DNA from 4 places in the Rhodococcus sp. JCM 9793 genome. Region 1 is predicted to be linked to each of the others. Evidence: riboswitches for the same ligand, from Rfam matches in the RefSeq annotation. Region 1 holds a riboswitch; each other region holds the start of a gene.
What was found. Region 1 has a riboswitch for S-adenosylmethionine ahead of ACZ46K_RS03065 (ABC transporter substrate-binding protein). Riboswitches for the same ligand answer to the same signal wherever they lie in the genome.

Region 1 (4,895 bases):
TCTCCACGACAACCGATCCTGCGATCAGATTGCCGACGATCACACCGGCAATCGTGAAGGCCGGGATACTGGACAACCGCAGAGCGTGTCGCGTCTGGACGCGCCACCTCGATGCACCCTTCGCCCTGGCAGCCTCGATGTAGGGCTGACGCGCTGTGGTCTGCAGGCTCACCGCAAGCACCTGCGCGATGACTGCGCCCGTGGGGAGCGCCAGTGTGATCGCGGGGAGCAGCAGGTGTCCGATGCCGCCTTCACCGAACGCGGGGAACAGCTTCAACCGGAACGAGAACAACTGGAGCAGAATAAGTCCCACCCAGAATGTGGGCACAGCGACACCCAATGGAGGCAACGAGAACAAGACGTTCCGCAACCAGCCGATACGCGTGTACGTGGCGAAAAAAGCGACGACGGTACCGAAGGCCACCGCCAGTACCAGCGCGAACGATGCGAGGGCAAAGGTACTCGGCAACGCGTCGGCGATCGCCTCCGTCACCGGCCTGCCGGTGGAGATCGAGATTCCGAAATCACCGCGGACCGCATTGCTCAGAGCATTCCAGTACTGAACCCACACCGGCTGATCCAGGCCGTAGCGCGCCTGCAGCTGCTCGATTGCGGCAGCGTCGACCGGTGTTCCGTTGTCGGAGCCGGCCACCATGCTCACCGGATCGGACGGTAGGAGGAACAGAACGCCGAACGAGACGGTGAAGGCGGCCCACAGGACGCCGACGGCCTGGAGGAAGCGGGAAGCGAGGTAGCTCATCATGTCTACTCGCTGAGCCAGGTGTCGAAGAACTGCAGGCGTGCCGACGCTTCGAACAACAGGTCTTGTACCTTCGGTCCGGCACCGATCGCCTGCGACAACTCCACCGTCGGAATGAACAGGGCGTTGTCGATCACGAGTTGCTGAGCCTCCCCGATGTAGCCGTTCCGTGCCGCCGGGTCGGTCGTCGTGAGCTGCGCCGTGAGTACGTCGTCGAGTTCCGGAATCGGACCACGCTGGTTGAGGTTCCGGCCCTCCGTACCGAACGCTGTGCGCAAAATGTCGCCATCGGCTCGAGTGCTGTTGTAGTAGGTGGTGTCGTAGTCTCCGGAAGTCTGGCGGGCAGTGGTCTCGGGTGTCGACACAAGATCGAGTTGCAGGTCGACACCGACCTCCCGCAGTTGCTGCTGGACGAGTTCGAGAATCGCCTGGTTCCCCGCGAACACCGAGCTGAACAGCACCGAGAAGCTCAACCGCTGGCCGTCTTTGACGCGGATGCCGTCGTCGCCCGGCACCCATCCGGCGTCGTCGAGGATCTTCGTCGCAGCGTCGGGGTCGTACGTGACCTCGTCCACCGCGACGTACCCGGGTGTCACCGAGGCGAGGGCGCTCGTCGCAGGCTCGAAGTCGGGACCGAGAACCGTGTCGACGAGCTCGGTGCGGTTGATCGCAGGGATCAGCGCACTGCGGACGGCGGGATCGGAGAGTACGCCGCGGCTCACGTTGGGCTGGAACCCGAACGGGAGGCCAGGGTTCGGCGTGGTGAGAATGCGGCCACCGACCCCTTCGATCTGCGCGGCATCCTGCGGAAGGGCATCGGAGACCGCGTCGAGCTGATCGGAGGCAAGAGAGCCTGTGCGAACACCGGATTCGGGAACGATCGTGAATTCGATGCGGTCGAGGTACGCCTCACCGTCGTGCGCGAAGACGTCCGATCCCCAGGCGTACCCGGCACGCTTGACCAGGGTTGCCGACCGGTCCTGCTGGTAGTCCTCATACGTGAACGGTCCCGTGCCGGAGAGTTCGCCTGCACACCGTTCCTCGGCGCTCTTCGCGACGTCCTCTGCGGAGAGAAACCCGAGTTGATGAGTCGAGGTGGCCTGGAGGAACGGCGCGTTGGGCGCCGAGAAATCGACGCTGGCCGTGTGCTCGTCGATCACGGTGGTGCCGGTGTAACCGGCGAGGTATCCGGTGGCCTGCGGAGCCTTGACTCCGCCGAGAGTGTTCACAATGGAATCGAAGTTGCTCTGCACCGATTCTGCGGTGAAAGGTGTTCCGTTGCTGAAGGTCACGCCTTCCTTCAGGTGGAAGGTGAACTGTGTGGAGTCCTCGTTGACGTCCCAGCTCTCGGCGAGCCACGGCGTGATCTCACCGGTCTCGGGGTCCTGATCTGTGAGTGAGTCGACAACCTGACGAGCGACGTAGATGGTCTGGTTGCTGCCGGCCTGCGCGGGATCTGCGCACGTGGGGGCCTGCGACAGGCCGTACCTGAGCGTGCCCCCGGCCTGCGGGGTACCACCACCCGGCGCGGCGGCCGACTCGGATCCGCACGCGGACAAACCGACGACCAGCACCGCAGCGACACCCACCACCGGAATCACACGACGGGATGCATGAATGAACGAGAAGGACACCTGAACTCCGTGGTCTCTACATGACAGCGATCTCTACATGACAGCGGCAGCATCGAACCGAAGCGATGCGGCCGGATGAGAATTGGACGGGTCGACCGTCGACAGATGTCGGCACTGTGCCGGCACAGGTCGATATGCAGGCACGACCACGTCACCACGACATCTTCGTGTGTCATGAACAGTCCTCCATCGTTCCCGGCGGTAGCACCCTCACCCACGAGGTAGGGGGGTTGCTGCGACGTCGTCGAGCCAGGTCTCTCGGTCGCTCTGGATGGTCGTTGTCGATGCTAGACATTCCCGGCCCCCGGATGAACCGTTCCCCTCACGGTGATTGAAAGTCTTATGAGGCTGCAGCAGTAGCCACTATCGTCACCGAATCCGCGACTGTGCATCCGCCCCCCCCGCGAGGCCGATTCATGACCGTTCGAACCGAATCCACACTCGACACCGCCACATCGGCCCAGATCCTGTTCGAGCCCCTCGCACTGCGCGAGGTGACCTTCGGTAATCGAGCGCACCGAAGTCGGCGGCACGCACCTAGGGTTCGGTGCGGTGGTCGCCGAGGCCACCGCCGTCACACCGGGCGGGCGGATCAGTCCGCAGGACACCGGGCTGTGGAACGACGAGCAGACTCGCGCATGGTCTCGCATCGTCGACTTCGTTCACGAGCGCGGCACCCGCGCCGGCATTCAGCTCACTCACGCGGGACGCAAAGCATCGATCCACCGCCCCTGGGATACCGAGCAGGGCAGCATCTCTCCGTCCGAGGGCGGTTGGCCCGGCGTCGCCCCCGACTCTTCAGCGTTTCCAGGGCTCGCGGAGCCGAACGGACTCACGTCCGGGGAGATCGGGGACATCGACGATGCATTCGGCTACTCCGCCCGCCGGGCCGACCGCGGCGGATTCGATCTGCTCGAACTCCAGGCCGCGCAACGCACCGCACCGGTCACCTCGTCGGCTTCGCGGTGAAGCGCTTCCGGGTCGGTCACCTGAGTAGCGCCGTATGTACCTGCCCGAGTCGGGCTATCGGTGGTCTCCGCGACCCATCCTGCACGACCGTGCGACGCAAAACCTGCGCTGGCAAGCTGATTCGCCAGGTGGAACGGCTCGGCATGGATCGCGCCCACGGCGGGGACCGATCCGATTGTCTCGGTGAAAGCGGCCGCGAATGCCACGACCTCCACGGGGTCGAGACGACCTGTGATCATGGGGTGGTCACCTCGAGTTGCCGGGTCGGCGAATGTCGCGATCGCGAATCCGGCCCGCTCGACGCGACGAACGAGATCGATGATCGACGGGCCGGCGGTGTTGAATCTCCTTCCGCAACACGGGAGCCACCTCCGCCTGGAAAAGCTCGAGGCTCGCGCGCTGCTCCGCTGCAGTCAGCCCACCTCGGTCGGCTGTCACGTGCATGACTTCATGTCCGAGACGCTCGTGATAGCGGAGCACCTTGTCGATCACTTGCTGCGGGCCGCCGACGAGCGCGGAACTGCGTTCGACAAAGTCCTCGACACTCTCGAAGACCACCGGCAGCCCCGAGCCCCGCGCGAACTGCTGCCGCTGCTCGAACAACGGCCGGAACCGCTCGACTGCTTCCTGTGACGTCGGCGCGACGTACAGTCCCGCCGTGCCCGCTCCCACCCGTGCATCCGAGGGGTCGTGCCCGTATGCCGCCCATCTGTCGCGGTAGTACTCGATCAGTTCGGCGTATGGCTCGATCGGGTTGGTGACGTTGGCCGAGAACACCGGATCGCCATATTGTGCTGCTGCATCCACGGATTCGCGGCTCGTGGCGCTGCCATGCCACATCGTCAGACGTGGTTGCAGCGGACGAGGAACCGTGACCGCGTCGGTGAGCGAGGGCCGGAAGGATCCTTCCCATGTGACCCGCTCGTTCTCCCACAACAGCCGGAAGAGTTCGTAGCCTTCACGGTTACGATCCCACTGGTCGTCGGGCGTGACGTGGAACAGGTCGGCCTGCGCTGTGCCGTTACCCTTGCCGATTATCAGCTGCAAGCGACCTCCGGAGAGATTGTCGAGAGTCGCATAGTCTTCGTAGGCGCGCACCGGATCGAGCAGGCTCAGTGTCGTTACACCGGTCCACAGTTCGATGTTCGATGTCCGCGCCGCAATGTTGCTCAACACCACCGGAGGCGATGACGACAGGAACGGATGCTCGTGACGCTCACCAACCGCGAATCCTTCGAAGCCGAGTTGCTCGGCCAGTACTGCGGTGTCGACGACCTCACGAAGTCGGTCGGAGGGGCTGAGCAATTCTCCGGTCACAGGGTCCGGCTGGTGGGTGATCAGGCTCAGGAGCAGGAATTTCACGCGGACTCCGCCTTTCGGGTCAAGCGCTTCTCGAATGGATGCGGGCCGATCTCCTCGGCGGGGTGTGTCGTCCGGCGGTAGCACCCGCACCCGAATGCGGGGGGTACTGCGACGTCATTGAGCCAGGTCTCTCGATCGCTCTGGATTGCGCCTCGAACTGTAAGGCGATT
Region 2 (4,895 bases), 240 kb from region 1:
TGCCTCGACGTCCTTGCCGATGTCGGCGCCGAGCAGCCGCAACCAGATGGGGGTGAGCATCGACGCGTAGAGCGGGAACAGGAACGTGCGCGACGAATCCATCAGGCGTTCGGTGGCCCAGACCTGCCATCCGACACGGCTTCGGACCGGGTGCCATCCTTCGGTCATGCCGATCGACAACAGTCGCACGGTGATCAGGGTGAGGACAGCGAACACGGCCATGGTGAGAATTCCGCCGGCCGGGAGCATCGCAAGAGAACGGACCACGGCCTCGGGCACGCTCGTGGTGTCCTTCACCCACCAGACGAGCAGAGCGACACCGGCGCCGATCGACATGATCGGAAGTCCCGCGAGGAGGATCGACGTCACGCCGAAGACGGGAACCCAACGGGCTCCGCGGGGTGGGTCCTCGGACGGCCACTGGGGTTCGGCCTTTCCCGTCTTCTGCGCGGGTGAACCGGCCCAGTGCTGACTCGCCTTGACCCGGCCGAACACCGCGGAGCCGGCCTCGACCTCGGCGTTCTTGCCGACGCGTGAACCAGGGGCGAGGAACGAGCGCGCACCGATCGACGCACCCGCCCCGATCCGGATACTCCCGATGTGGACGATGTCACCGTCCACCCAGTACCCCGACAGGTCCACTTCGGGTTCGATCGAGCAGCCGTCGCCGAGTTCGAGCATGCCGGTGACCGGGGGGAGGGTGTGCAGGTCGACACCATGACCGATCTTCGCCCCCAGCGCCCGCGCATACTGACGCATCCAGGGCGCTCCTGACAGATTGGTCGCACCGGACGCCTCCGACAGTCGCTGCGCTGTCCACAGACGTAGGTGGATCGAGCCGCCGCGGGGATAGCTGCCCGGTGTCAGCCCGCGGAGGAGGATCCGGGCGCCCAGGACCGCGGTGCTCATCCGGCCGAGCGGAGTAAGGAACACGACGATGCCGACGGCGACCCACCACCATGACAGAGTCGCGGTCCACGGCACATCGGTGACGAGCGCGATGACGTTGTTCAGGATCGCGAGCCACGTGATCCATTGGAGACCGGTCAACGTCGTCAGAGGCACGGTCGCGGCGAGCTGGAGGAACTGCGCCCATCGGGAGACCGGGGCGACCTCGCGTGGGGCTGCGGTCGCGGTGGGGGCCAGTTCGTCGAGGTAGACCGCGAGAGACCCGAGCCGGGGACGGTCGTAGAGCTCCGCGACCGTCATCTCGGGGTACCGCTCACGCAGTGCTGTGACGAGCTGTGCGGCAGAGAGGGAACCGCCGCCGAGTTCGAAGAAGTCGTCGTCGAGCCCCTCGATGTGGGCGCCGAGCAGTGACGACCACAGTCCCGCGACCCATTCCGCCGTCGGGGGCAGCCCGAGCGCTTCGACCGAGTCGGCGTCGGCGCCGGGCAGCGGCCACGGCAGTGCGTTGCGATCGACCTTCCCGGACGTGCGCGTGGGCAGCTCGTCGACGAGAGCGAGACGTGGCACGAGTGCAGCAGGAAGCTGCTCGGACAGCAGGTCGTGTGCCGACGCGACGTCGAAGTCGGGATCGGTAGAGGCGATGTAGCCGACGAGAATCGAGCTCCCGGCGGCGGTCTTGCGGACCGCGCACGCACCCCCGGCGACACCGGGCAGATTCTGCAGTGCGTTGTCGACCTCGCCGAGCTCGATGCGGCGCCCGCCGATCTTGACCTGGTCGTCGGCGCGGCCTTGGAAGAGGAGTCCGGCACTGTCGAGCACGACGAGGTCGCCGCTGCGGTAGGCGCGGTCCCAGCCGAGGGTCGGCATGGGCGCATATTTCTCGGCGTCCTTCGCCGGATCCAGGTAGCGGGCAAGCCCGACACCACCGATCACGAGCTCGCCGGTCTGCCCTTCGGCGACGGGATTGCCCTCGGCGTCGACGACCGCAAGATCCCAGCCGTCGAGTGGGAGGCCGATGCGGATGGGGCCGGTGCCGTCCATGATGGCTGCGCACGCGACCACGGTCGCTTCGGTGGGGCCGTAGGTGTTCCACACTTCGCGGCCGGGCACGGCGAGACGCTCGGCGAGGTCGGGCGGGCATGCTTCACCGCCGAAGATGAGCAGGCGCACCGCTTCGAGGGCTTCGCCGGGCCACATCGCCGCGAGGGTCGGGACCGTGGAGACGACGTTGATGTTGCGGGAGACCAGCCACGGGCCGAGATCCATTCCGGAGCGCACCAGCGAACGCGGCGCCGGAACGAGGCACGCGCCGTGCCGCCAGGCCAGCCACATCTCTTCGCACGACGCGTCGAAGGCGACGGACAGGCCGGCGAGCACCCGGTCGCGGGGGCCGAGCGGTTCGTCCTGGCAGAACAGGTTCGCTTCGGCGTCGACGAAGGCTGCGGCGTTGCGGTGTGTGACGGCGACGCCCTTCGGGGTGCCGGTGGAACCGGAGGTGAAGATGATCCACGCGTCGTCGTCGAGGGCAGGCTCGCGTACCTCCGGTTCGTCGGCCGGTGGTGCGGTGCCGGGACCGATCCCCGCATCGGTGACGATCGCGGTGACTTTCGCCTCGGAGAAGACCAGCTCGGCGCGTTCGTCCGGATCGTCGGCGTCCACAGGGACGTAGGCCGCGCCCGCCGCGAGTACGGACAGGATGGTGACGTAGAGGTTCCTGGACCCGGACGACATGCGCACCCCGACGCGATCGCCGGCGCCCACACCTGCCTCCGCGAGTCCACGGGCTCCCGCGACCACCAGGTCGAGGAGTTCGGAGTATTCGAGCATCGTCGTGCCGTCGTCGATCGCGGGAGCGTGCGGGTGCGCTTCGGCGGTGGCGCGCAGTACGTCGACGAGTGTGCGCGGCGCGGGTGCATGCGATCCGCGCAGAAAGATCTCCGGTACGAGCGACGTGTCGTCGGCTGCGGGTGGGGGTTGAGCAGACAATCCGCTGTCCTTCTACTCGATTGGGCGATCCGGTTTATCTCACGTGAAGGTGGACAGCAGATGAACTTTCGGTGCGTCCGAAATCGGAGATCGTGCGGTGCTGCATCACGCAACAGAGCAAAGCACGACGGCGGCTCCTTTGCAGGTCAGAAGGAGAAATTTGCGTCTGCTCGAGATCGGTGCTCCGGCCTCGATCGGGGCATCGACTTGACACGAAGTGTGCCCGGTGTCATTGTCTTCGACAGGTCATGAGTACCAGCGTCAAGCCCCGGCTCGCTGGTCGGCAACCCTCCACCGCGGTGGGGTGCTCCGGGTGACGACCTGGCTGACGTTCCGAACCTGGGCGCAGCAAGCGCGGACTCCGCCGGCGAACGATTCGCCTCAGTTGTGGCGATCACCGACGGGTCCCTGATATACGAGGGAAATTCGTCATGACTGTTGCCACCGCCACCTGTATCGCTCCCTTTGCTCGCGTGTCGGGCTGTGACGTGCAGGTTCCTCTCGTACAGGGCGGCACCTGCTCCTACGCGAACTTCGATTATGCGGCCAGCGCACCGGCTCTGGCGAGTGTGACGGACCGGATTTCCGAACTGTTGCCGTTCTACGCCAGCGTGCATCGCGGCGCGGGCTATGCATCGCGTATCAGCACCACGAGCTACGAGGACTCTCGCGAGTCGGTCTCCCGGTTCGTCGGTGCCGATGAGGATCAGGTCGTGGTCTTCACCCGGAACACCACGGATTCGATCAATCTGCTCGCCGGTGCGGTCCCCGGTGATGTCGTGGTCCTCGACATCGAGCATCACGCGAACCTGTTGCCGTGGAAGAACACTCGTGTGGTCGAAGCTGCCGACTCGGTTTCGGAGACCGTGTGGCGGATCGCCGTCGAGCTCGAACGTGCACCGGCGGCACTGCTCGCCGTGACCGGAGCCTCCAATGTCACCGGCGAGGTTCTGCCGATCGCCGAACTCGCCGACCTCGCCCACGCGTGCGGTGCGCGGATCTTCGTCGACGGTGCCCAGCTGGTCCCGCATCGCCGCGTCGATCTCGCGGAGCTCGGTGTCGACTATCTCGCGTTCTCGGGCCACAAGTTGTACGCGCCGTTCGGTGCCGGTGTGCTCGTCGGGCGTCGTGACTGGCTCGATGAGGCGGAGCCGTATCTTGCCGGTGGTGGTGCGGTGCGTGAGGTCTCCCTCGATCACACCGAGTGGGCGTGCGCCCCTGCCCGTCACGAGGCCGGGTCCCCGAACGTGCTGGGGGTCGCGGCGATCGCTGCCGCGTGCGACACCCTCGCGTCGCACGACGCCGAGGCCGCGGCACGTCACGAGGAACTGTTGTGCGCGCAACTCGTCGACGGCCTGCGTGACATCCATGGCGTGGAAATTCTTCGCCTGTGGGATGATTCGGCGGACTGCGTCGGTATCGTCACCTTCGGCATCGACGGCTTCGAGCCCGGTGAGATCGCTGCGTACCTTTCGGCCGAACACGGCATCGGGGTTCGCGACGGCCGCTTCTGCGCCCACCCGTTGCTCGCCCGAGTCGGCCTTCCCGGCGGTGCGGTGCGCGCATCCCTGGGCCTGGGAAGTTCCTCTGCGGACGTCGATCGTCTGCTTGCGGCCCTTCGGCAGCTGGTTGCGGATGGGTCGTCGTGGTCCTATTCCAAGGCCGATGGAGCGTGGGGCCCGTCGCCGGAGACCCGGCCCGGTCTCACGCCGTCGGGCGACGGTGCGGCGGAATGCGTCTGATGATCGCGCTCGCGATCGACAATTCCCCACAGGATCAGTAGGATTTCCGGCATGGCAGTGTGGAGTTCGACAGAGGCAGCGGTGCAGTGGTGCCGTCGCCACGTCGATCTGTGCCGCACGGCCTCCTGTATCTGTTCGGACTGACGAGGTTCCCGCTCCCATTTTTCGATGCCTTATCAGGCATATCGAGAGGAATTCTCATGTCCTACAGCAACTTTCCTTCGGGCAGATCCCTGCGTGTCGCGGTCGAGTTCGTGG
Region 3 (4,895 bases), 2.5 Mb from region 1:
TCGGCGTAGGTCGCGGCGCGCTCGACCCGCGCGTCGGTCGTCCGGGCGGCCAGGGCCGGCGTGACGAGGTGATAGTCGATCCGCCAGCCGGCGTCGGTATCGAAGGCCTTGCCGCGGTAGGACCACCAGGAATAAGGGCCCGCGACATCACCGTGCAGGTCGCGCACGACGTCGCGCCACCGGCCGGTGGCGAGCAGATCGTCGACCCAGGCCCGCTCGCCGGGGAGGAAGCCTGACTTGCGGACGTTGCCCTTCCAGTTCTTGATGTCGCGCTCGGTGTGGGCGATGTTCCAGTCGCCGCACACCACCATGTCCCGGCCCGCCTCGATGACATCGGCCGCGCGCTCACCCAGGTGCACGGCGAAGGTCTTCATGAAGCGTTCCTTGTCGTCCTGCTTCGGGGTCTCCGCTTCGCCGGTGGGCAGGTAGAGGCTACCGACCGTCACATCCGCGTAGTCCGCCTCGATGTAACGGCCGGATTCGGCAAAGTCGTCGTCGAAACCCACTCGCACGGCATCTGCCGGCGTTCTCGACAGGATCGCGACCCCCGCCCGGCCCTTGACGGACGACTCGGATCCCACGACATGCCAGCCCGCGTCGAGGGCCGGAGCAATCGCAGTGTGGAACTGCTTCTCACTCGCGCGCACTTCCTGAAGACAGACGATGTCGGCGGCCGATGTCCCGAGCCAGGCCAGCAGGCCCTTGCCGGCCGCTGCGCGTACGCCGTTGACATTCACTGTGGTGATGGTGAGGGGCACGCCGACACCGTATCCGACACGATGACCGGAGCCGAAAACCGCGATGACCGGAGCCGAGAACACGGGACGCCCCTGGTAGGACATCCCGTGTCGTCGCTAGGGCCGCATCTCAGTGCGAGGCGCGGGCCTTCTGCAGGTTTTCGTCGAGCGCACCGAGGAACTCCTCGGTGGTCAGCCACGACTGTTCGGGGCCGACGAGCAGCGCGAGGTCCTTGGTCATGATGCCCGCCTCGACAGTCTTGATGACAACGTCTTCGAGCGCCTGGGCGAACTCGATGACCTCGGGGGTGCTGTCGAGCTTGCCACGATGTTCGAGACCACGGGTCCAGGCGAAGATCGACGCGATCGGGTTGGTCGACGTCGGCTTGCCCTGCTGGTGCTGCCGGTAGTGCCGGGTGACGGTGCCGTGTGCGGCCTCTGCCTCGACGGTCCTGCCGTCCGGGGTCATCAGTACGGAGGTCATGAGGCCGAGCGAGCCGTAGCCCTGCGCGACGGTGTCGGACTGGACATCACCGTCGTAGTTCTTGCAGGCCCAGACGTAGCCGCCTTCCCATTTGAGGGACGACGCCACCATGTCGTCGATGAGGCGGTGCTCGTAGGTGAGCCCCGCTGCGTCGAACTCCGCCTTGAACTCGTCCTCGTAGATCCGCTGGAACTCGTCCTTGAACATGCCGTCGTAGGCCTTGAGGATCGTGTTCTTGGTCGACAGGTAGACCGGGTAATTGCGCTGCAGACCGTAGGACAGCGAGGCGCGCGCGAAGTCCTGGATGGACTTCTTGTAGTTGTACATCCCCATGACGACGCCGCCGTCCTCGGGGATCCTGCAGACCTCGTGCTCGATCGGCTCGGAACCGTCGTCCGGAGTGTAGGTGATGGTGACGGTGCCGGCCCCGGGGACCTTGAAGTCGGTGGCGCGGTACTGGTCGCCGAATGCGTGACGGCCGACGATGACCGGCTTGGTCCAGCCCGGAACCAACCGAGGCACGTTGGAGATGATGATGGGGGCCCGGAAGATGGTGCCGCCGAGGATGTTACGGATTGTGCCGTTGGGCGACCGCCACATCTTCTTCAGGCCGAATTCCTCGACGCGCGCTTCGTCCGGGGTGATGGTCGCGCACTTGACGCCGACACCGTGCTTCTTGATGGCGTTCGCGGAGTCGATGGTGACCTGGTCGTCGGTCGCATCGCGATTCTCGATGCCGAGGTCGTAGTATTCGAGATCGACATCCAGATAGGGATGGATGAGCTTGTCTTTGATGAACTGCCAGATGATGCGAGTCATCTCGTCGCCGTCGAGTTCGACGACCTTACCCTCAACCTTGATCTTGGACATACGCGGTTCGTGTCCTCCTTGGACGGCAGTCGAGTCCCCGATCGGCCGCACTTCAGGAATACGGCCGCCTTCAGCTCAGGTATCCGAGCGTGGCTCTGCACGCGTCCGGTGCGGAGCCAAACAGAACAAGCGTACTGCTATTCGATCCGCACACAACCCTGGTCACGCCCTCTCGAACGCTACTGAGCAGTAACTTTCGCCATGTCCGACACCGGCCGAGGAGAGGTCGAGAGCCGCCTATCGAGCCGCCCGACCCAGCCGTTAGACTTCCGACGAGGTCATGAGTGCCAGCGCGAAGCCCCGGCTTGCTGGTCGGCAACCCTCCGGCCAGGGTGGGGTGCTCCGGGTGAGGACACGGTCGTCGGCGCACCGCCGACGACAAGCCGGCTCCTGGGAGGTTCGAAATGCTGATGAACTGTCGACACCGGCGCCCCCTCCAGCCCTCCGACATGGCAAGTAGGACGCGATGACCATCACCACCGGCCTCGAGGCGGTCGCATCTTGACAGCAGGTACCAACCGTCGGCGGATCGAACTCCCCGCGGAAGACGGACAGCTCGACACAGTCGACATCGGCAACATCACCCTCGAGAGCGGCGACATCCTTCCCGACGTCACCATCGCTCTGCAGCGGTGGGGCGCGCTGTCGCCCACCCGCGACAACGTCGTACTCGTCGAGCACGCCCTGACCGGCGACTCACACATCACCGGGCCCGCCGGACCGGATCACCCGTCCCCCGGCTGGTGGTCCGGCATGGTCGGCCCCGGCGCCCCGATCGACACCGACCGATGGTGCGTGGTTGCCACCAACGTCCTCGGCGGATGCCAAGGCACCACCGGACCGGGCAGCACCGCGCCCGACGGAAAACCGTGGGGTTCGCGATTCCCCCGGATCACCATCCGCGATCAGATCACCGCGGAATCCGCCCTTCTCGATGCTCTCGGCATCGACTCGTTGGCCGCGGTGACGGGTGGATCGATGGGTGGCATGAGGTCGCTCGAATGGATCGTCACCCACCCGAACCGGGTGCGGGCAGCGCTGGTCCTCGCAGTCGGTGCCCGTGCCACCGCCGATCAGATCGGCATCCAGAGCACCCAGATCGCTGCCATCATGGCAGATCCGGACTGGCAGGGCGGCGACTACTACGAGAGTGGCCGCCGACCGGAGGCCGGGCTGGGAATTGCCCGCCGCATGGCCCACCTGTCATACCGCAGCGAGGAAGAACTCGACTCACGGTTCGCGAATCTTGCTCAAGACGACGAGGATCCGTGGAGTGACGGGCGCTACGCGGTGCAGAGCTATCTCGACCACCAGGCGTCGAAGCTCGTCAACCGATTCGATCCCGGGACCTATGTGGTGCTCAGCGACGCAATGAACCGGCACGACGTGGGCCGCGGTCGCGGTGGCATCGAGGCCGCATTGGGGAGCACGCGTGTGCCGACGATCGTCGCGGGTGTCGATTCCGATCGGCTCTACCCGATCCGATTGCAGCAGGAGATCGCAGATGGTCTGCCCAATTGCGACGGTCTGCGCGTCCTCGAGTCACGCGACGGACACGACGGCTTCCTCACCGAGGCCGATGCGGTCGCGAAACTGCTCGTCGAACTGATGGGGTTGGCGAGGGCCTGATCGGGCCGATCGATCCGGCCCGATCTCGACGGTCTATCTACGTAATCCCGAGCTATCTACGTAACCCCGAGTCGGCCTCTGCCGAGTGAACGGACAGCTGCGCGTATTCCTCGATGTCCACATTGAATCGATGCAGGGCATCAGCGAAGGCTGCGACCTCCTCGTCGGTCCAATCGACGAGGATGCGCTCGAGTGCGGCGACCGACCGATCACGGGCCTGAACGAGACTTTCCAGGCCGAAATCGGTGAGCGCGAACTTGCGGGCGATGCCGCCGGCAGGGTCGTCGACGCGCTCGAGCAGTCCGTCGCGCACAGCCGCCGCGGTCTGCCGCTGCAGCGTCGACGCGTCGAGGCGCAGCGCCTCACTCAGCTCGCCGATCGAGCGGGGCCCATCGGACCGGATGCGGCTCAACAGAAGATATGAACTGCGCTCGAGCATGCGTCCGCGCCGATGCCCCGCGATCGTATGACGACTCAGCAGCATCTGCTCGTACTCGATATCGCCGATGCGACGGTCCATGGCGATCCTCCTCGTCTCATGAGAAGCCTGAATGTCCTGTGAGAAGCCTAACAGAGGGCATGCATCATACATATGCACTATGCATATGCTAGATACATATGTATAGTGCATATGCATGAAGCATGCAGGTTAGCTGCACGGCTCATCGGAAGGACTCCCCTACTATGGCCAAACCCGTTGCCCGCCCAGGGCTGGTGATCGCCGCACTCGCGTCCGCCGGCATCTCATCCGCGTTCACGCAGACGATGGTCACACCGCTCGTCGCACTGCTGCCCGGGATCTTCGACACCACCTCCGACAACACCACCTGGATCTTCACGGCAACGTTGCTCGCCGCGGCAGTCGCCGTGCCGATTTCCGGGCGCCTCGGTGACCTTTTCGGCAAGCGCCGGATGATGCTCCTGCTTGCACTGCCACTCACCATCGGCGCCATCATCTGCGCCCTCGCCCCATCCCTGCAGGTCATGATCCTCGGTCGCGCACTGCAAGGCCTCGGCTCCGGCATGGTTCCGCTCGGAATAGCGCTGCTGCGTGACGTGGTGCCGAAGGAGAGGCTTTCTTCGGCCATCGCGACGGTGAGCTCCACGCTCGGCGCCGGTGCCGCGATCGGACTGCCGATCTCTGCTGCCCTCATCGAGTTCTCCTCCTGGCGCGT
Region 4 (4,895 bases), 2.4 Mb from region 1:
CGGTCAGAGGGGTCCGGGCGGCCCTGACCGAACTGGAGGCCGTGGAAGTGGATCTCGAGGGACGTACCGGCTACTTGCTTCCCGCCGACCTCGACCGTGCTCCGGCTGTCGAACCGTGGGGTGCACTGTTGCCGTCGCTCGATCCCACGACGATGGGCTGGTTCGAACGCGAGTGGTATCTCGGCCCCTACAAGCAGCAACTCTTCGACACCAGTGGAAACGCGGGACCGACGGCGTGGTGGGACGGCAGGATCGTCGGCACGTGGTGGCAGACCGACGACGGCGCAGTTCGACTCCACATGCTCGAAGATGCAGGGAAGGAAGCCACGGAATTCCTCACCGACGAAGCGGCGCGGCTCGAGGAATGGCTCGGTGGTGTGCGGGTGATGCCGAGATTCCCGTCACCCCTCGCCAAGGCCTTGGCAGCCGGGTAACTCAGGAAACCCGCAGCGCGGGCCGGTCGGGGTGTTCGAAACGCACGACGATGTCGGCACCGGGCGAGGCGTCGGCGGAATGCGCGAGTAGTGGCGCGATCGTCCAACGATGGTCGGAGGGGGTTCGCCGCTCGAGCGCACCCTTGGACATTCTCAGATCGACGGTCGTATCGAACGTGAGACCGCGGCCGAGGAGCATCGGGCCGGCCACGATGATCACGTGATCGTCTGCGGCGTCGATCCGGCGGGCTCGGGCCGAGCGGTCGGTGGTCTCGTCCCACAGTCGCGGAAGAAAACGATGCCGCTCCTTCAACGACGACACCACCTCGCGGTCCAGCGCGTCGTAGTCGAACCAGCTCGACCGGTAACTCTGCTCGTCGGTGCGCCCGTGTTCGAGACGGAGCGATGCCGGTCGCACGAAATCGTGCAGTGCTACCGCGTGCGCGGGACGGCCCGCGGTGCGCAGGGTATCGACCACCCGCTTTGCCAGATCCATGGGGTCAGCGGCGTCGGCGGCCGAAATGGCCATGACGACCCGGCCCGGTCGTGCGCATGCCCGCTCGGCGAGCAGTTCGGCAAGTGCGGCCGGAGAGATCGGTGTGAACGACGCCATCCGATCAGAGTAGGCATCGAGTGCTCGTAAGAACCGGAAGGCCTCGAACGGACCCTTCACACGGATTCGGGAGTCCTATCGGTCACTGCAGCATGCTCCGGGAGCGGTGTCGCGACCGAGCGCTTGGGCTGTGTCCGAACGTGGGTGACGTAGAGGGCAAGACCCACGAACACGACACCGCCGACCAGATTGCCCAGAACCGTCGGGATTTCGTTCCAGATCAGGTAGTCACCGAGGGTGAAGTCTCCACCCAGCAGCAGACCGGACGGGAACAGGAACATGTTGACGACCGAGTGTTCGAATCCCATGTAGAAGAACAACATGACGGGCATCCACATGACGAGAACCTTGCCCGGCACACTCTTCGACATCATCGCTGCCACAACACCGGTGGACACCATCCAGTTGCACAGCATTCCACGGAAGAACAGGGTCGCCATGCCGGCAGCGCCGTGCTCGGCATACCCGAGCGTGCGGGCCTCACCGATCTCGCCGAGACGCTCACCGACCGCGTCCGGCGGGATCGAGTAGCCGTAGGTGAGGATGAATGTGATCAGCACGGCCACTGTGACGGCTCCGAGGAAGTTACCGACGAAGACCAGTCCCCAGTTCCGGAGCATCGACCCGATCGTCACCCCCGGACGTTTGTCCAGATAGGCGATGGGGACCATCGTGAACACGCCGGTGAGTAGATCGAACCCCAGCAGGTAGAGCAGACAGAATCCGACCGGGAAGAGAATCGCTCCGAGGAGCGCGTTGCCGGTCTGCACGGTGACGGTGATCGCGAACGCCGCTCCGAGCGTGAGGATGGCACCGGCCATGTACGCCCTGATCAGGGTGTCGCGGGTGGACATGAGGACCTTGCTCTGGCCGGCGTCGACCATCGCGCGGGCCAACTCGGCGGGTGGAACGTAGGACACAGCAACCTCCTGGTGAGAACAATGCCCGATCAGTGTCAGCAGTGCCCGTCACCAGTGTGTTGCGGGGCAATAAGGATGCGTTGCGTTCTCTTCCGAGCGGGGCCGCTCGGGTTGTGAGATCTCTCGATCATGTATATTGGCGGTGCTTCACGAGATGCCGTCGCCAAGCTCCGACTTGACGGCACGCCAACCCCACGCTCGCGGGTGGCTCGGATGACGAAGCGGCTCGCGGCCGACCGGCCCGGGCACGAGCGCCCCGCCCCGGGGCCGACCCGGAGGAATAACCATGACCGACCGTATCCACAGTACCGATCGCGCAGACGCCCACGAGTGCTCCTCGTTCGGCGACGGTCACCACGTCCATTTCATCCGCGCCCGTAAGGCCTTCGGCGATTCCGACCTCAGTGTCGGTGCGCTCGTGTGCGTGCTGGACGATACTCACGTCGAATTGTCCTGGGACGGAATACGGCTCGTATTCCGGCATCATGACGCCGCCGCGATCGCCCGGGTGGTCCACGCGGGTGGGGAGATCGGGACCTGGGTTCCGCAGTGGCGGGTGCTGATTCTGCCGGGTTCCGATCCCCATGTGCCCGCGACCTTCACTCTCGCCGCTCCTGATCACTGGACGGATTGCGTATCGGGACGTGTCCCGGCGCTGACGTACGTGCCCGGACGGTGAGGATTCGGATCAGTTCTGTTCGGCCTCATTCCAGAACGAGGGAAGCTCCACCGCCAGACGCTCTTTCGCCTGCATCGGTAGTGAATGGGTGGTCTCGGGGAAGACGTCGACCGTCGCGCGCGGAAGCGTTCGTGCCCGCTGCGCGGCGGTGTCGCCGCCGGCGAGTGAATCCCGTTCCGCGATGGCGACATAGGTGGGCATGGTGAGAGAGTCCATCTCGTCGTCGTTGAGGGGCGAGGGCGTCGGCAGTGCTGCCGAATAGTGCTCCGAGCCCGCAGCGATCATCTTTGCCATGTCGTCGTTCGGATCGAACTCGGCCCCGCCGACCTTGCCGAGGGCGGTGTTGCGCCAGGCCTCCGGCAGGAGCGGCAGGCTCGACACCATCGTCCACGCCATCATGCGAGCGGACGGATACGCGAAGGTGAAGACGGGTTCGAGGAGCGTCAGCGATCGGACGCGATCGGGGAATCGCCGTGCGTATGTCGCTGCAATCGCGCCGCCGAACGAATGGCCGACGATGTGGACGGGTTCGGCGGCGAGTTCGTCGAGTGCGTCGTCGATCCAGGTCGCCTGGTCACCGAAGGAGGTCAGCGGAACGCTCTGCACCGACAGTCCGGCATCACCGAGCGAGTCGAAGGCGAGAACGCGTCGGTGTGGCAGGAAGTCGGTGAGATTTTCGGTCCACATCGGGACACCCGACGACCGGCCTGGTACCAGGACGACCGGAGCGGAGTCCTCGGTTTCCGGTGAACTCCACTCGTAGACACGAACCGAGCCGAAACGGGTCGTGACGTCGAGGGTTGCCGTAGGGGAGGGGAGCGCAGACATTGCCTGTTCATACGCCTCGACGTAGGTGCGGCGACCCTCCGCATCGCGGAAGTGCCCGACCTTCTGAGCTCCGAAGAAGAACTGCTGCACACTTATTGCGCCCACTGTGGCAAGCGCGGCAATCACGACAAACCCGCTACGGCGAAGCCATCGGTGACGGAGCAATCGGTGGTGAAGGCGGGTGGGTGGTGGATGGTCGAGCCGGGCGTATGTGCCTACGGTGTGCTCACTCACGTCTCTTCTCCTCGATGTCGGCGATCCGAACTGTTTGCAGTATAGAAATATTGTAAAATCCTGTCATGCCTAAATTGGTCGACCATGCCGAGCGCCGCAGAGAGCTCGTGTGGGCTCTGTGGGCTGTGATCCACGAACGAGGTATCGACGGGGTGACTTTTCAGGCGGTGGCGGTCGAGGCCGGCGTCTCGATCGGCAGGATCCAGCACTACTTCGAATCGAAACAACATCTGATCCGGTCCGGAGCGCAGGAGATGGTCGCCGGTGCTGAGAAGAGCTATCGCGAACTGGGATCGTCCGGCGATCCGAAAGCAGCCCTCGCGACGTTGCTCATCCAGCCTGTCCCCACCGATGCATCGTCGCGTGTCGGTGTGTCGGTCTGGTACGCCTACCTCGCGAAGACGACGAACGATCCGTGGATCAGGTCGTTCCTTGCCGAGGCGTCGCGGGGGACCGTCGGCGAGGCCGAGCGACTTCTTCGTCGCGCCGGCCTGTCCGAGGTCGAGGCACACGACGAGGCCATGAGGTTGGTGGCACTCAGCAACGGTGCGACGCAATCCGTGCTGGTTGCGGGGATGGATGCCGATGGAGCGGTCGATCTCGTCACCCGCGAGATCGACCGCAGCGTGAAGGCGTTCACCGTCTGCGCGGCGGACACGGGGCTCGCTCGATCGCCAGACCGCACGGATGCGATCCCGTCGCCGGCTGGATCGAGCGGTGCGCGAAAGTCGTGACGGGATGCCGGGTCCGTCGGCCTATGTCGGTGGGGAGGGTCACCATGGCCTCATGGGAAACACACATCACGCATTCGACTACATCGAACTCGGCGCTACCGACCTCCGCGCGTCACGCACCTTCTACGAATCCGCCTTCGGCTGGAACTTCAACGACTACGGGCCTGAATACGCCGGCATTCGCGCAGTCGAGGGTGACGGAGAGGTCGGCGGACTGACGACTCTGCGCGCACCGGGCACAGCCGGACCTCTGGTCTTGCTGTACTCCAGCGATCTCGACGCCTCCGTCGGCGCGGTCGAACGTGCCGGAGGCAGAATCTCGTCAGGACCGTACGACTTTCCCGGCGGGCGCCGGTTCACCTTCCTCGATCCGAGTGGTAACGAACTGGGCGTGTGGTCCGACGCGTGAATCCTCTCGGCCATCGATCGTCGGGGACAGCCGTCGGGCAAGTG

Region 2: linked by a shared signal. The riboswitch ahead of ACZ46K_RS30340 (aminotransferase class V-fold PLP-dependent enzyme) and the one ahead of ACZ46K_RS03065 (ABC transporter substrate-binding protein) in region 1 are both predicted to bind S-adenosylmethionine.
Region 3: linked by a shared signal. The riboswitch ahead of metX (homoserine O-acetyltransferase MetX) and the one ahead of ACZ46K_RS03065 (ABC transporter substrate-binding protein) in region 1 are both predicted to bind S-adenosylmethionine.
Region 4: linked by a shared signal. The riboswitch ahead of ACZ46K_RS20110 (hypothetical protein) and the one ahead of ACZ46K_RS03065 (ABC transporter substrate-binding protein) in region 1 are both predicted to bind S-adenosylmethionine.

The regions. Positions count from the first base shown of each region.
Region 1 covers NZ_AP043721.1:198,665-203,559, forward strand. Annotated here, with positions in the region: gene ACZ46K_RS03060 (ABC transporter permease subunit) at 1-763, opposite strand, end outside; gene ACZ46K_RS03065 (ABC transporter substrate-binding protein) at 766-2,394, opposite strand; SAM riboswitch class I at 2,578-2,672, opposite strand; gene ACZ46K_RS03070 (oxidoreductase) at 2,947-3,363, shown strand; gene ACZ46K_RS03075 (LLM class flavin-dependent oxidoreductase) at 3,267-3,686, opposite strand; gene ACZ46K_RS03080 (LLM class flavin-dependent oxidoreductase) at 3,610-4,725, opposite strand.
Region 2 covers NZ_AP043721.1:6,077,627-6,082,521, reverse strand. Annotated here, with positions in the region: gene ACZ46K_RS30345 (Pls/PosA family non-ribosomal peptide synthetase) at 1-2,895, opposite strand, end outside; SAM riboswitch class IV at 3,140-3,256, shown strand; gene ACZ46K_RS30340 (aminotransferase class V-fold PLP-dependent enzyme) at 3,327-4,637, shown strand; gene ACZ46K_RS30335 (putative leader peptide) at 4,689-4,781, shown strand; gene ACZ46K_RS30330 (hypothetical protein) at 4,838-4,895, shown strand, end outside.
Region 3 covers NZ_AP043721.1:2,705,324-2,710,218, reverse strand. Annotated here, with positions in the region: gene ACZ46K_RS14545 (exodeoxyribonuclease III) at 1-758, opposite strand, end outside; gene ACZ46K_RS14540 (NADP-dependent isocitrate dehydrogenase) at 868-2,091, opposite strand; SAM riboswitch class IV at 2,368-2,482, shown strand; gene metX (homoserine O-acetyltransferase MetX) at 2,593-3,720, shown strand; gene ACZ46K_RS14530 (MarR family winged helix-turn-helix transcriptional regulator) at 3,773-4,240, opposite strand; gene ACZ46K_RS14525 (MFS transporter) at 4,405-4,895, shown strand, end outside.
Region 4 covers NZ_AP043721.1:3,896,838-3,901,732, reverse strand. Annotated here, with positions in the region: gene ACZ46K_RS20125 (winged helix DNA-binding domain-containing protein) at 1-434, shown strand, start outside; gene ACZ46K_RS20120 (hypothetical protein) at 436-1,047, opposite strand; gene ACZ46K_RS20115 (formate/nitrite transporter family protein) at 1,104-1,967, opposite strand; SAM riboswitch class IV at 2,113-2,225, shown strand; gene ACZ46K_RS20110 (hypothetical protein) at 2,254-2,646, shown strand; gene ACZ46K_RS20105 (alpha/beta fold hydrolase) at 2,656-3,708, opposite strand; gene ACZ46K_RS20100 (TetR/AcrR family transcriptional regulator) at 3,774-4,442, shown strand; gene ACZ46K_RS20095 (VOC family protein) at 4,495-4,851, shown strand.